2 regions of the Weissella sp. LMG 11983 genome follow, and region 2 is predicted to be linked to the other one. Evidence: riboswitches for the same ligand, from Rfam matches in the RefSeq annotation. Region 2 holds a riboswitch; the other holds the start of a gene.
What was found. A riboswitch is a leader RNA that binds a small molecule or an ion and turns the genes downstream of it on or off. The one in region 2 is predicted to bind FMN.
Positions count from the first base shown of each region.

Region 1: linked by a shared signal. The riboswitch ahead of ribD (bifunctional diaminohydroxyphosphoribosylaminopyrimidine deaminase/5-amino-6-(5-phosphoribosylamino)uracil reductase RibD) and the one ahead of OIT45_RS10360 (ECF transporter S component) in region 2 are both predicted to bind FMN.

Region 1 covers NZ_JAOZFD010000001.1:1,598,234-1,605,857, reverse strand. Annotated here, with positions in the region: gene OIT45_RS08050 (riboflavin synthase) at 1-445, opposite strand, end outside; gene ribD (bifunctional diaminohydroxyphosphoribosylaminopyrimidine deaminase/5-amino-6-(5-phosphoribosylamino)uracil reductase RibD) at 445-1,470, opposite strand; FMN riboswitch at 1,602-1,745, opposite strand; gene OIT45_RS08040 (SseB family protein) at 1,863-3,806, opposite strand; gene OIT45_RS08035 (C1 family peptidase) at 3,938-5,272, opposite strand; gene OIT45_RS08030 (hypothetical protein) at 5,371-5,571, opposite strand; gene OIT45_RS08025 (nucleoside hydrolase) at 5,646-6,599, opposite strand; gene OIT45_RS12550 (NAD(P)-dependent oxidoreductase) at 6,728-7,039, opposite strand; gene OIT45_RS08020 (NAD(P)-dependent oxidoreductase) at 6,981-7,624, opposite strand, start outside.
Region 2 covers NZ_JAOZFD010000002.1:168,506-176,129, reverse strand. Annotated here, with positions in the region: gene cmk ((d)CMP kinase) at 1-212, opposite strand, end outside; gene OIT45_RS10380 (LysM peptidoglycan-binding domain-containing protein) at 309-890, opposite strand; gene OIT45_RS10375 (RecQ family ATP-dependent DNA helicase) at 972-2,414, opposite strand; gene OIT45_RS10370 (hypothetical protein) at 2,407-2,952, opposite strand; gene OIT45_RS10365 (hypothetical protein) at 2,959-3,387, opposite strand; gene OIT45_RS10360 (ECF transporter S component) at 3,536-4,114, opposite strand; FMN riboswitch at 4,202-4,341, opposite strand; gene OIT45_RS10355 (hypothetical protein) at 4,380-4,898, opposite strand; gene OIT45_RS10350 (TMEM175 family protein) at 5,012-5,599, opposite strand; gene OIT45_RS10345 (pseudouridine synthase) at 5,662-6,429, opposite strand; gene scpB (SMC-Scp complex subunit ScpB) at 6,431-7,066, opposite strand; gene OIT45_RS10335 (segregation and condensation protein A) at 7,056-7,624, opposite strand, start outside.

The DNA of each region.
Region 1 (7,624 bases), on a different contig from region 2:
TCAGACTCACGCCATTCATTGCAATCGAACCCTTCGGTACAATTTGTTTCATCAAGGCTTGGTTCTTTGGTTGCACCGTAAAGTAGACCGTTTCGTCAACCAGATGTCCGTCTGTTACCTGCCCCGTTCCATCCACATGCCCTAAAACAAAGTGACCATCAAACCGATCAGTGGCCAGCATGGCTTTCTCCAAATTGACGCGAGTGCCCGATTGATACTGACCTATTTTCGTCGTCATCACAGTTGGCACCATCACATCAAACGTCGCCTCCGTGGCAGTCTTCGTGGTAATTGTTAAGCACACCCCATCAATCATGATGCTGTCGCCTAACTTGGCATCTGCGAAATAATTTGTTGGCGTCGTAACTGTCAGACGACGCTCTTGTTCATGTCGTTGGGCAAGCTCAGTCACTTGCCCAACAGTCGATACAATTCCTGTAAACATTATTTTCTCTCCCGGTAATAAATATGATGCATCGCGTTACCGATACGCTCTGAAACGGTCGCCCTGGTTGTTGGCACCTGAATACCAGCCACCCCCGTCCCAAAGACCGTTGTGGTTTGGTAAATATCCAACCGCTGCCACAAATCCGCGGCTAAGAACGCCCGTAGCACAGCCCCACCGCCTTCAACTAGAACTGATTGCACACCTCGCTGGCCAAGGTCATTCAGCACCGACTGCAAACGACCATCAAATAAAATGGCCTGTTCGGCCGTCGCTGCAAACGCCTCATTCATGGTGTAAATTAATGTGCGGTCATCGACGAATTGGGATTCGCTTTGCAGTCGTCCACGTCGGTCAAGGATCACACGCAATGGCTGGGGATGTGTTATCGATGTATGGCGCACCGTCAAACTTGGCGTGTCCGTTAATGCTGTTTCACTACCAACAATAATCGCGCCAACTTCTGCACGTTGTTCATGCGTTACAACATCCGTACTGGCATCCGTAATTTTCGTCGATTGCCCCACCGCCTTGGTGATGAACCCATCCGCGCTCTGCGCCACTTTCAACATGACGTATGGTTGCCCAGTTTCGAAAAAGTGATGAAAACCAGGGTTCAACTTCTCGCTCACCGGTTGGTTTAGCACATCAACGATAATGCCAGCCGCGCGCAACTTGCGAATGCCTTGACCATGCACCAACGGATTCGGATCACCTTGGCCAACGACAACCCGACCAATCCCAGCAGCCACTATCGCATCAGCACATGCACCAACTTTGCCAACGTGAGCACATGGTTCGAGCGTGACGTACATCGTGGCGTTATTTAAATCAGCTGGGTTATCCACCTGTTGCATGGCATCCACTTCTGCATGCGCTTGACCAAATTGGTGATGATAGCCTGTCGCTAACACCGCACCATTTTTGACAATCACCGCGCCAACCCGCGGATTGGTCCAGGTCTCCTTTGGGGCAGCTTTTTCAGCTGCTGCTACCGCCACTTGCATCATTGTTAAATCATCCATATCTTCCCCTAACTACTCCGGGAATAAAAAAACGGCATGATGTTGACCATCATACCGGAGCGTAGTTATTGTTTGAGGTATCGCAAAAAACGTACTAGGCCACTGAAAAAAGCGTGCACTAATACAAAGATTGATATCTTCTCCCATCCAGACTTTACTGTCGGTTGCAGATTCACACTGCATCAACCGCATCGCTAAACTAGCTTTGCGGGTCACGGACTGAGGCATACGCCATCACCGTCGGTCGGGAATTTCACCCTGCCCCGAAGATTTATTCATGATTTATTTAACAAGGTCAGTCTAACGTTATGTCGTCAGCTTTGTAAATCTCAATTCTTTAACAAACCGGCAAAAAATAAAAACATCTCAGTTTTGCACCGAGATGTTTCGTTCTAGTATTTATTGTATTTTTGCACGTGGAAAGTCCCAATGATAATCAAGACAAATGCCATAACCGCAACGGCTACCATTTCATACATGTAAGTTTCTAAGCCGATTTTATTCGGTGAAATCATGTAATTAATTGGCACATAATAGTTGACTGCTAATGCAATAAATAACAACCATTGCCAAGCCGGCAAATGAATATTGACTCGTGGCGCATTTTTAAACAAATGCTTCTTGCGGTAGTTGTTGATATCAATTGCGTATAGGCCATAGAAACCTGCCGCGCCAAGCAAATAATACGACAACTGTTGACCTGGATGATAGGCATTAGCGTACATTAGCCATGCATCAATGGCAAATGCCACCAACATCAGTAATGAATACCCAAACCAATCAACGTTAACCTTTGCTAGTCCAGCAATTCGCTTAGGCTTTTTTACTGGCTTCATCGGTTGATTCCTAGTAGTTGCTGCTGGGCGTTTGTCTCTTGGTGTGGTAACCTGTGGCTTTTTGTTCACCAATTTTTGTGCCACCGGTTCTTCATCTACCATCAGATAGTTTGTTGGCACCTTACGCAGATATTCAGTTTCCAAGTACAACTTATCGAATTCAGTGCGCTTAATCGCGATTCTTTTTATCGACGTATCGAACACGATACCTTTTAGGTCTGAAAACTGACTGAACATGTTATTGATATAATCCAATCGCTTAATCATTAGCAATGGATGCTGATCTTTAATCGCATCCCTGGTTCGCAGGTATATATGCAAATATTCTTGGCCTTTGTAGGGGATTGTTTCACTCACACGTGTATTGTCATCAGCCAGATATGGTCGTCCAACGATATCTCGGGCAACTTGGTGGTCGGTCGTGAAAATGGGTTGGACGTATAATGCCGTTTCGAACAATGGCGATAACGTCTCAATTATCCTCATACGATCTGCCGGTTTCGTAACATAAGTTAACTGGTTCAGTCCTTGAATAAGTTCTTCGTTAAGTACATCCTGATTCACATAAAACAAATCAGCATTATCATCCCCAACGTCACCTAGTTTGTTGTCAGACGCCTTTTCGTCAAATGATATGCGATAAATATCATCCTCCACCGCAATCATACGAACCAAGGCACGTTCCTTTTCATAAACACGGACCTTTGCTCGTTGACGGTTAGTGGCACTGACGGGGATGATGCGACCGATTATAATCGCCAGCAAAATCAGAATTGCGGTCGGCAACAAGCCTCGTCGACCAAGCACTGGCACCGCCATGAGTGCCAAAATAACTAGCGTAATAACGGCCACGAAATTCCAAGTTTGTCGGGCATACCGATCAATCCGTCGGTCGTTCTTTGTCCGCATCGTTTCTAGGTTTTCATGGAGCCGATTAAGTTCATTCAAACGTAGCTCAATCGCGACAACACCGACCGGCGCTGCCACCTGTTCTGGCGCCTGAATTGGCAAATCATCTGCAACCGTACCTGTAACGGCACCGATATCACGGCCATCCAATTCGTCCAATAACAATGACTTAGGTAACGTCACATCATCCGTGCCTGGATTCAGAATAATCCCATCAATACGTTCATCAGTCGCCAACCGGTTTAACAAATATGGCATCTGTACCTGCATCGTATCCGGTTCGCGTTGACCGGCACGGCTCTTAGCCAAGTCAGTATAGGTGACTAAATATGTGCGTTCATCACGGATCGTATAGCTTAATTTCGAATGGACATCCGGTTCGCCAACGACGTAACTGTACCCCGATACTGATGTGTGGCGCATTTTCGCATCAACTAACACCGGTACCAACAACGTCACATCCGTTAATGCACGGGCTAGCACGCGTAAATCACGCACCTGTCCACGAACTGTTTGCTGCTTCAGATACCGCCTAATTTTGTGATTTAATTCTCGATTCGTCTGGTTAATATTTAAAAAGACGCGTTCCATACTGCTCCCTCTTTTGCATTCTCTTCATTCCATAATAGGCCGAATACAAAATCGGTGCTTTGTTTTGGTTTTGGAATCACTGACAAATGAAAAACGATACCCATCACAGGTACCGTTCCTATCGTTATTGATTATGCCAAGGCACCCATTGGATCCCATGGTGCCAATTCATATGGCGTTGTGTTCTCGTAAATATCGCGCAACTCAGCTGGCAAGTGCTCCTTCTTAATCACAACTTGGTACGTAAATTCGTCGAACCATTCGTCTGACATCGTGAAGTAACCCTTGTGGCCGTTCTTGTCGCCCCATGAGTTTTCGACCTTCCACTTCGTTGGCTTACCATCAACCAAATCTACACCCGTCAAAACCATGGCGTGGGTCATCAATGAATCACCGAACTCCAAACGCTCAGCCTTCGTCATGCTGAAATCAACATCGAACAAGTCATCTTCGTTGTACAACTTCGTATCCATCAAACCAGCCGTGCGGTCCAACTTAGGTCCCATGTCGACACCAAACCAAACGTTTTCACCGGCCAACAATTGCTTAACGGCCAAATCCTTGAACGTTGGCAAATCCAAGTTCAAGTGCTTCACTTCGCGTCCGCCGACAACTGAACCAAGCATCTTCACACCGTAAGTTTGGTTGAATGGCTTGTCAGCTGTTGGAGCGTTAATGATTGAAACATATTCGCTCAAATCCCAACCAATGTACTTCGCATAGAAATCCTTTGGTGAAATGTTGGCATCACTGTGGAAGTTGTTGTCCTTGTCACGGTATGAGAAGTTGAACGTTACTGGTGGCTCACCGAACGTCAATGACAAGATGTGGTAGTTCTCACGACCAAGTTGGGCAACTTGTTGTTCGATTTGCTCTTCAGTTGCGTGCTCCGTTACCATGCGACGCAACGTGATGGCGTCCTTACGCAACTTTGCGTTGTACAAACGGTTGAAGTCGGCTGAGTGTGATGATGCTTGTGATTCTGGGTAAGCTGATTGTGGTACGACACCGTACTTTTCAATCAAGCCGACCATCATATCCCATTGCCCACCATCTTGCTGTGGCATTTGTAACAGGAAGGCGACTTCACGATCAGTCGTTGGTTGCTCAGCCGTAGCCACGATGTTGTTGTAGAAGTAGTTTGCCTTCTCCAACTTGTCCCAGAAGAACGTGTAGCTTTGTGACAACTCAAAGTCCCCAGGCAAACCGTACAACGCCTTCATATCGTGACGCATCGTGTTCAATGCCGCGAACATCCAGCAACGACCAGATTGTAATTGGTTCGCAACTGGTGAGTTCTCTAGGTCAACGCTGAAGACGGGCGTCAATTCACCGGCACGACGGTTATCGCGCGCCGCTTGCAAAATACCGTTCGTCGTTACCGCGTTACGAAGTGCGTCAGCCTTTGGACTAACCGCCACGGCTTCTTTGAAATACGCCAATTGTTCTTGTGTGATTTCACTCATATCATTTTCACCTTTTTCTAATTTAAGTCTAGTTTAGCCTTTTAGATAGCGGTTTACAATGGTAAAAAATAAGCACCCAGCAGATGCTAGATGCTCTTCTAATCCTTATCAATATCAATGTATCGTCGCATGATTGTTACGCCAATCAACGTTACTACCCCAAGAAACAATCCAATACCGCCCCAAACAAAGCGGGCTGTTTGATTATCAATGAACATCAAGAATACTATTGTCGTCACAAATATCAACCAAGGCAATGCCACTAAATCACGTGGTCGTAGAAAAACTGGCACATACATATCGCTGCCCTCCACATTTTTATTGCCCCCATACTAACACAAAAAGCCGAGTCGGTTGACTCGGCGGTTACAGATTAGTAGTGCTTCATTGCCATCATCGTCTCTTCAAAGAACGTGAAGAAAGCGTCATGGTTAACGTGGTACACAAATTCAATTTCGCGACCTTCTGGTGTTTCGAACGTACGGCCACGGCTTTGGCCAGTTGGAATCACGTCGACGTTCATCATTTTCGTTTCCACCAACTCAGGCTTTTGTGAATAAGCTGTCGTCAAAACATCCCACAAGAAGTACGTTGAGTTCGTCTCAAAGTGCGTCAATACTGGCACCGTCGCGTAGGCTTGGCCGACGAAGTCCATCACTGGGTGTGAACGCAACTTTGCCCAACGCAAACGGTCAGCTGGTGTCAAAGGTACTTCGTGCGTACTCTCCAACCCAACCATTTGAATCTTGATGTCTGAATCAAAGACAATCTTGAAGGCTTGTGGATCCCAGAAGACGTTCCATTCGGCCGTACCGTCCTGCTCCGGTTCAGCAATGTTACCAATACCAAACGTACCAGCCATCACTACCAAACGATCAATCTTCGTTGACAAACTTGGGTCGCGTTGGAGGACAGTTCCCAAGTCACTCACTGGACCGGTAAAGACCAACGTGATTGGTTCTGTTGCTTCCGCCAAGATTGATGCCAAATCATCGGCAGCTGTGTTATATGACAACTCAGTGTCCCCTTCACCAAATTCATTCAAGATTGGCAATGCGTCAACCGTAAATGAATCCATGCGCCACTCCTTTGGGAATGGATCGCTCGACTTGGCATCAGATGCACTCACCAACAAATCATGGTGCGTTGAGAAACGGTTGATAATCTTGCGTGTCGCTGCAACAGCAGGTTCCAAGTATGAATCAGCTGGCACAACCCCCACACCTACTAGTTCAATCAAGCCTTGCTCCTCGTATGACAACAGCATCAACAAAGATGCCAAATCATCAACACCACCATCATGGCTAAAGTACACTTTTTCAGTCATTTCATTCTCCCCTCAACAAATAACGTTCGTCTTTTAATTCGTTTTGTCTATATTAACATAGCTAAACTATGATTAAAACGAACAAAAAGTAAAAGCAGGCCCAAAACGGAACCTGCTTTCTGTCGTTATTAAACTTCAACCAAATTTCGCGACGTACCAGTTGTTAGGACATCGTTAAAGTTCTCGAAGCTAATGGCAATCATGTCCATCAATGCTCCTTCTGTATATGAGCCCATGTGTGGTGTCACGATGACTTGCGGGTATAAAGCCATCATCTTATCAACCGTCGCATTGCCGGTTGATTCACCATGGAAGTCTTTACCAAAGTAGTGACGCTCATCCGCAATTACGTCAGTCGCAAAGCCACGCAACTTGCCAGCTTCAACGGCAGCCAGGATTGCATCCTGATTGGTGATTTCTGCACGCGCCGTGTTGACCAACACAGCGCCGTCCTTCATCTTCGCAACGTATGCTGCGTTGAAGTATGAAATCGTTCTTACCTGGGAAATGTGGCACGTGAAGTGAGACAATGTCGGACTTCACTAATAGCTCATCCTCAGACACATACGTTAGCAACTCCTTGGCCTTGTCGTTTTGATAAACATCATAGCCAAGTACTGTTGCGCCAACCCCACGCCACAATTCAGCTTCAGCTTGCCCGATACGGCCAGTACCGATAATACCAACCGTCAAGTTGTGTAGCTCTGTCGCAAACATTTGTGGCAGCACTTGGAATTGCCCCTTGGCTGCATTTGCAACAGCTAATGTGGTTTGACGTTGTTGCATCAAAGCTAACGTAAATGCCAACTCAGCCACCGCATATGGTGAGTAGCTAGGCACGTACGCCACCGTCAGGCCGTATTCCTTAGCGAAATGTAAATCAATGTGACTGTGTCCGACTGTTCGTGTGAAGACATACTTGATGCCGTGCGCTGACAGCTTTTGCAACATGTCAGCATGCAACGCACAGTTTGCACGCGCTAACACAGCATCATGCCCGTCCACCTTATCCACGTTAGCCAAAG
Region 2 (7,624 bases):
GGTTGGAACGTAATGGTCAAGTCAGGCAGCAGAGCTGTTACGCCTGATTCATCATTTGGATCCACACCCGCTTGAAAAGCAGCCAGCGTGATTGCACGGTACATTGCACCAGTGTCAACGTACACAAAATTTAAGTCTGATGCCAAGATTTTGGCAATCGTTGACTTTCCAGCAGAAGCTGGTCCGTCAATTGCGATTTGAATCGGATTCATAATCAATTGTCCTCACTCATTTAGATAACAACTAATTGTACGTTAAATTCACACAAAATAAAAGACACACTCCTATCGGAATGTGTCTTTTATAGATTACTTGACCTTCAAATCTTGACCATAGTAGGTTGAATAATTTGAGGCAGTCAATCCTGGGTTCAATGAGTACAATGCTTCAGGCGTCGTCCCATTGGCAACTGCGAAACTATACAAAGTACCAGACTCAAACTTCACCGTGTTACCGTCAGACTCTGAACTTGAACTTGACGATGATGAGGCTTCAGATGACGAAGCAGCTGATTCAGAAGCAGCTTTGCTTGACGCTTCTGCTGCCGATTGACTAGCTGCTTTCGCTTTCTTCTCAGAAGCACTGGCCGCTTTCTTAGCACGTGACTCTGACTTTGCAGTTTCCGTAATTTTGCTCGTAGTAGTGGTTGTCTTTGTTGAAGTCGTTGCTGGTAATTCAGTGCTAGTTGTGGCATCAACTGGCTTATTCAACGCTTGCAAATACTTATAGACAGGCACAAATGACAGAGCAATCACAATCAATACCAAAATTCCAACAACCATACTTACGCGTTGAGACTTGCGTCGGTTTTGCGTTCGTGAGTATTGACCGGTTGCTTCATCTTTAAAAGATGCCTCCCATGGCTGTTGTTCATTATTCTTCTCGGTCATGATTGGTCTCCTAACTTTCTCTTTTGAATACTACTAAGCATACACTAACTCGCATTCAAAATTGAGTGTCACATCTAATCCTTAACCTAAATTAAAAAGTTTTGCGACTTGCGTGCGCCAATCCGTCACACCTGCTAATTCTGCCGGTGCTTCAGTTGCAACCAAGGCCAACTCTTCTGGGTGCCAATCAACGACACCGACCGATTTAGCCTCATCATTTGACTTGGCATCATCCCCGAAGTGATCCAACAATTGACGACGTAACCCCGCATCAGACTTTGCGTAATTAACTAAGTTGTACAAATCTTGTTGACGCTGTTGACGACGGGCCTCAAACATCGTTGCGACTTCATCCGGATTCATGCCTTGCTTAGCATAAAAATCAAGTAAGTTAGCCTTGTCACGACCGATTTCGTCGGCACCGAATCGCTTATCATAGTAACCCATGACCACTTCGCGGTTCGGAATGGTGCCATCAATCATATTAAGCTGTAAGTTTTCATCACCAGGCACATACAACAAAATGGCAGCTGACTGCTCGCCATCACGACCAGCGCGTCCAATTTCTTGGAGATAGTTAGCCAAATCATTGCTCAAGTGGTAGTGAATCACATAACGAACATTATCCTTATCAATCCCCATCCCAAAAGCTGACGTCGCTGCAATAACATCAATTTGGCCCAACATAAATTGTTGTTGAATGCGGTATCGTGACATCGTATCAAGTCCCGCGTGGTAAGCTGCCACACGACGATCCGTATTTTCTGCCAACCAATCAGCCATTGAGGTGGCCAACTTACGGCTTGAGAAATAAACAATTCCTGGTCCCTGTAGTTGGCGCACCAAATCGGCCAAGCGTTCACGCTTTTGACCTTCGTTTGCTAACGTTTCCGTGTGCAAGTAAATGTTTGGGCGATCTACGGATTGACGATAAATGAACCAGTCTGATTCAGGCAATCCAAATGGCACTGTGATATCGTTCATCATCTTTGGCGTTGCCGTAGCTGTCAACAACAACAATTGTGGTTGACCAAGCTTCTTGTGAACTTGTGGCAACGCTAAGTAGTCTGGTCGGAAATCTGGTCCCCAACTGACAATCGTGTGTGCTTCGTCTACCACTAACAAGTTAATCTTCACCTTACGCAAAGCAGATTGCACAACAGTTTGTCCCAACATTTCTGGTGACACAAACAAGAACTTGTATTGGTCCAAACTACGCAAAATCGTACGACGGGCATCCTGTGGCAACGTTGAATTCAAGGCCACCACCTTTGACTCGCCGGCATAATTCAAGCGTGCAACTTGATCTTGCATCAATGATAGCAACGGTGTCACGATGATAACCAAACCATCACGCATATTCCCCATCATTTGGTAAATCAATGACTTACCACCACCAGTTGGCAACATAGCCAAGGTGTTTTTTCCAGCAGTTAATGCTTCAAGCACTTCTGCTTGACCCGGCTTAAATGAGTCGAAGCCAAACTTTTCTTTTAGAACCGCAGTCAATGCTGTTTTATCCACGAGCGGCCTCCTCTTGCTTCGTCAAATAAATCTCATACAAACGGAATAGGAAGAATTCTAGTGGATCGTCAGATGTACGAACCATGCTAAACTCCCAATCGTTAATTGGTCCGGTTAGGTTTTGCTCAAAGTGAGCAACCACATCCGGCGTCAAATAGTTCTTATACGGAAAATCATTCATCGGTAGCCAAATCGCCGCGGTCAACAAGTGTTCGCGAATCGTCCCAATCTTCAAACGACGGCTCTGGACCATCTCATCCATTGGGCGACCGGCAATCACGCCGTTATATGACGCTTGCACGCTATTTGGTAGCAATGGGCGGTGGGCAACCAAATCCCATAACAACTTCAATGGCGTGTTGGCACCGCGTTGCAATTCTTCTGACCAGATTGCGTATTGATCAATCTGCCAGAAATAAAAATCATCTTCCGTCCACGTTGCTGGGAAGCCCAACTGTTCAAAGTTTAAACCTGGTGTTTCGTGACCGACCCACGTTGCTACCAAGCGGTCCGCGTCTTCTTGTGGTCGACGTTGCAAGAATCGTTAAATCGTCAATGCCCACGTTGCAACCAAACGTGGTGAATTCATGTTGCCATACCACGTCTTAACCGTCAGCATCGTACGTGGATCAATCTGCAAAGGATAATATTTCTTATTGCTGTACGCCACTTCTGACACCACTTGATTTGCCAACCAGAAGGCTTGCATGAAGGTCAATACATCAACCTTCAATAACGTACTCAAATGCTCTGGCATGTAGTGGTTTGTAGCATACTCAGCTTGTGCTTCTTGACCGGCTGGCGTCAAAACAAGTTGACCTTCTCCAGCCTCAGCCAGCAATCCTGCTTGTTGCAATGCGGCAATGCGGGCATCAAATGTGTCCTTATCTAGGCGAGGCATCAAACCTGAAATTTGCAACAATCCATAGCGCAAACCCCAATATTCCGTTGACACTGTTACCTGACGCTTCAATAAACCAAAAATCACCCTGTGACGACGAGGTTCAGACGCCGAAAACAGGGTGATCAAGAAATCATTTGTCAACTGCTTGACCACCTCTCATGTATTTCTTCCAAGTGTAATGAAGAAACTAAAACGGTGCAAGCAGAATAGGACTTATTTAGTTAAGTTGTGAGCGGGTCGTGTTAATAATTTGACGCAATCCCAAATATACCAAGCCTGAGACAGCTGTCAAAATAGCGCCTTCAATCAGATTGAACGGAATAACCATCCACAATAGGTATGTCCCGAGGCCAATTGTCTTTGCAATATCGAAATTAGCAAACATCGCATACAGTGGCACCGCATAAACGTAGTTCAAAATCACCATCGCCAACGTCAATCCAAGCGTTCCCAGCACGGCACCAACAACGTAGCGCTTCGCTGAAATATCTTGGCGCTTCACGATAATCATAATAACCGTTAATAACACAGCCATTGCAATAATATTCATTGGCAAGCCAATGTAGTCATTCACACCTTCATTGTTCAACAACAACTTCAATAATGAACGCAACAGCAAAATGGCATAACCACTCTTCAAATCAAGCATCAATGCACCCAGCAAAACTGGTACAAATGAAAAATCAATTTTCAAAAAAGATGCACCTGGAATCAATGGGAACTGCGGGAAAATCATCAAAACAAATGATATCGCAGCTAACAAGGCAATAACGGTCAAACGACGCGTCTTATTCATAACAGCAAACCTCCACCTGGTCGTAAAAACAGCCGGTTCCTTCATGCCAGGGCGACATAAAGAAACCGGCTGTGACCAGTCAATCTATTTTTTCTTCTGCATACCAGACTTTACTGTCGGTCACGGATTTACACCGTGTCAGCCACACCAAACCTGACGTGGGTCGCGGACTTCTACAAAACGTAGTTACCGCCGGTCGGGAATTTCACCCTGCCCTGAAGATATTCAATTGTAGATTTAAGGTTAGCACGCGACTAACTAATGGTCAACCATCCAAGTCAACCTTGTGACGCAGCTTATCGTAAGCGTGCTTCTCATTATTCAGCAAATCATAAATACGGCGAATTTGTGGCGCAAACCACTTCAACGTCAAATCTTGGGTTCCCTGCAACGTTTGGATTTGCAAACGACCACGAATAATACCAGTGTCTGGATTAATCGTGTTCACTTGATCAAGCGTCATACGCAAAGAATCCAAATGGAATGGACGCCAATGTGCGAAATACAAAGTTCCAGAATCACCAAGAGCAAATGCATACCACTTGAAGCGACCTGTTGGTTCACCTGCATCTGTTAAACCGGCCATTTTCGTTAAGAAAGCGACGACTACTGTTTCGTCATCAGCAAGTGAATTCTCAATGTTCTTAAAATGCTTACGGCCAAGCCATCCCATTGGCTTCAATAGCCAAGGCCAGCCGGCGACTTTGTGTTCCTTTGCAAAGGCGTACATGCCAGGGCCGGTTTTCATATAATTACGGCCAGAACGTGTATCTGGTGTTGCCATCTTGCATCCCCCCATTCAAATTTCATCACAATCATTGTGAAACGTTTCTGTGAAAGGCACATTACCTCTCCACAGTTCTTCATCTTACTGTAATTGTAACAAAAGTCGAGCGGTTACATGTCCTGAATAGCTCGAACGTGGATGACATTACGTAAAAATAGCCAACCGCCCGAAATAACAAAGACCATACCACCGGTAATTGGTGGCCAGACAAAGGCCAAGCACGTTCCAATCAGCCCAATGCCGATTAACCAAAGGCGACTACGATTGACGCGCCACATTCTTTTTTGTTGTGCTGGATTGTCCAGATGCTTCGCGATGACATGACTCAAGTTGTACAAAGCAATCACGGACATGACATACACAATCCCGTAAGTCACACTCGGCGCTACCCGGGTTGGGAACTCACCAAACCAAGCCGTTGTAATTGGCACCAAAGACATTGGCAAAAACGTCAATGCATTGGTCCACAAGACGCCACTATCCACTTTTTCGATATTACTAATAATCAAGTGGTGGCTAACCCAAAAACTAGCTGTAATAATAAAACTTACCAAGTAAGCCAAAAATGTACTTAACCACGCAGCATTGCCAATTCCCGCCCAAGTACCGATTGACGGAATTTTCAAATCCAACACCATAATCGTGATGATGATTGCAAAAATCCCATCACTAAACGCTTCTAATCGACTTTTACTCATAACCTTCCCCTTTATCCGCAAAAAAGAGGCCTCCAGGAAGCCCCAGACGCCTCTATTATAGCTTACCAGCGTCCTGCTGACTTGCGGTATTGCTTTCCAGCCTTCAACGCTTGTACTTCTTCATAACGCAAAGGACGGTACTCACCTGGTGTTAGGCCAGTCAAATCAAGCATGCCGTAACGCTCACGAGTCAACTTCAACACTTCGTGACCAACCGCCTTCATCATTTCCTTAACTTGGTGGTACTTACCCTCGTGAATCGTCAACTTCACAATTGCCGTGTGGTTCTTAGTGTTCGTTGATTGGATTTCAGCACGGGCAGGCGCAGCGTTAAATGTCGTGTAACGACCGTTTTGCTTTGTCTTAACTGTGACACCGTGACGAAGCTTCTCTAGTTCTTCGTTCGTTGGAATCCCCTTCACCTTAGCAACATAAACCTTGTCGATACGGTAACGTGGGTGCATCAACTTGTTGGCCAACTCACCATCGTTCGTCAACAACAAAACACCGGTTGTATCGTAGTCCAAACGACCAACTGGGTAGACACGCTCAGGTTCATCGACAATGTCCATAACCGTTGCACGGCCCTTATCGTCACTGTTTGTTGTCACAACGCCACGGGGCTTGTTCAACAAGAAGTAAACCAACTTTTCACGTGAGTCAATTGGTTCGCCACTCACTTCAATCTTATCTGATGGCTCAACCTTAGTTCCCAATTCATGAATTGTCTTACCGTTGACTGTTACTTTACCATCCAAAATTAATTGTTCTGATGCACGACGTGATGCAACTCCCGCTTGAGCCATCACTTTTTGCAATCGTTCTGCCATGTTATTCTTCTCTTTCTGCTGTTTCAGCAAGCTCTGGTAGGGCCACATCAAATGCAGATCCACCTTCTTCTCCTGGCATCAAAGGCAATGCCACATCCTTTTGGGCACGCAAGGCATCCAAAGCCTCGGCTGTTACTAATGGTGGCAACTCTTGCAAATCACTCAAACCAAAGTAGTTCAAGAAGTAAGCGGTTGTCCCATATAGGATTGGGCGACCTGGTTCATTAGAACGGCCGCGTCCTTCTACCAAATTACGTAGTGCTAATTTTTGAATCGTTGCTTGTGATTGCACACCACGAATTTCGTCAATCTCAACTCGTGTGATTGGTTGCTTATATGCAATAATCGCCAACACTTCCAGTGACGCCTGTGACAAAGCTGTCGTCAGTGGCGCCGTAAAGTAACGGTGAATTGTCTCAGCAAGTTCCGACTTAGTGACCAATTGGTACTGGTCGTCAGTCTTCAAAACGTCGAGCGCACTATTCTCATCGCTCTCATATTTGGCGGCAAGATCTTCTAACAAGCCAATGACGGCAGGCTTTGCGAAACCAGTCGCATCGGCCATTTCTGCAACCGTGATGCCTTCATCCCCAGCCACAAAAAGCAAACCTTCAATTTGTTGTAAGCTAGTCTTCATCGTCAAAATCGACTCCCTCATCTGCAGTTTCATCATATGGCACATCACCTAAAGTCAGGTAAATGGCACCATATTCATCTTCTTGGGCAACACGCAAATGTTGGTGACGCACCAACTCTAGCATAGCTAGGAAGGTTGTGACCATCTTATCGCGACTATCATGTTCCCCAAAGAAGGTTTCAAATTCAATCGTTTCACCCGGTGTCATCCGTGCCACAATTGTTTTCATTTGGGCACTAATTGACCACGTTTCACCGCGCATTGTGCGTGGACGAACTTGTTTCTTCGTGCGGTTAGCGACCATTTGGTTAAAAGCCAGTTGCAAATCAAACAACCCTAAGCCTTCTGGCAATGGCGCCACGTCAATATCGTCTGGAATCGCCATCGGCGCACGTGAGAACTGCAATTGACGTCCTTCTTCACGTTCACGCAGGTCATCGGCTGCTTGTTGATAACGTTGATACTCCAATAGTTGGGCCATCAATGCCTCACGTGGATCTTCTTCATACACAAATTCGGCTAATTCTTCATCATATGTCAATTCTTCGTTTTTCGGAA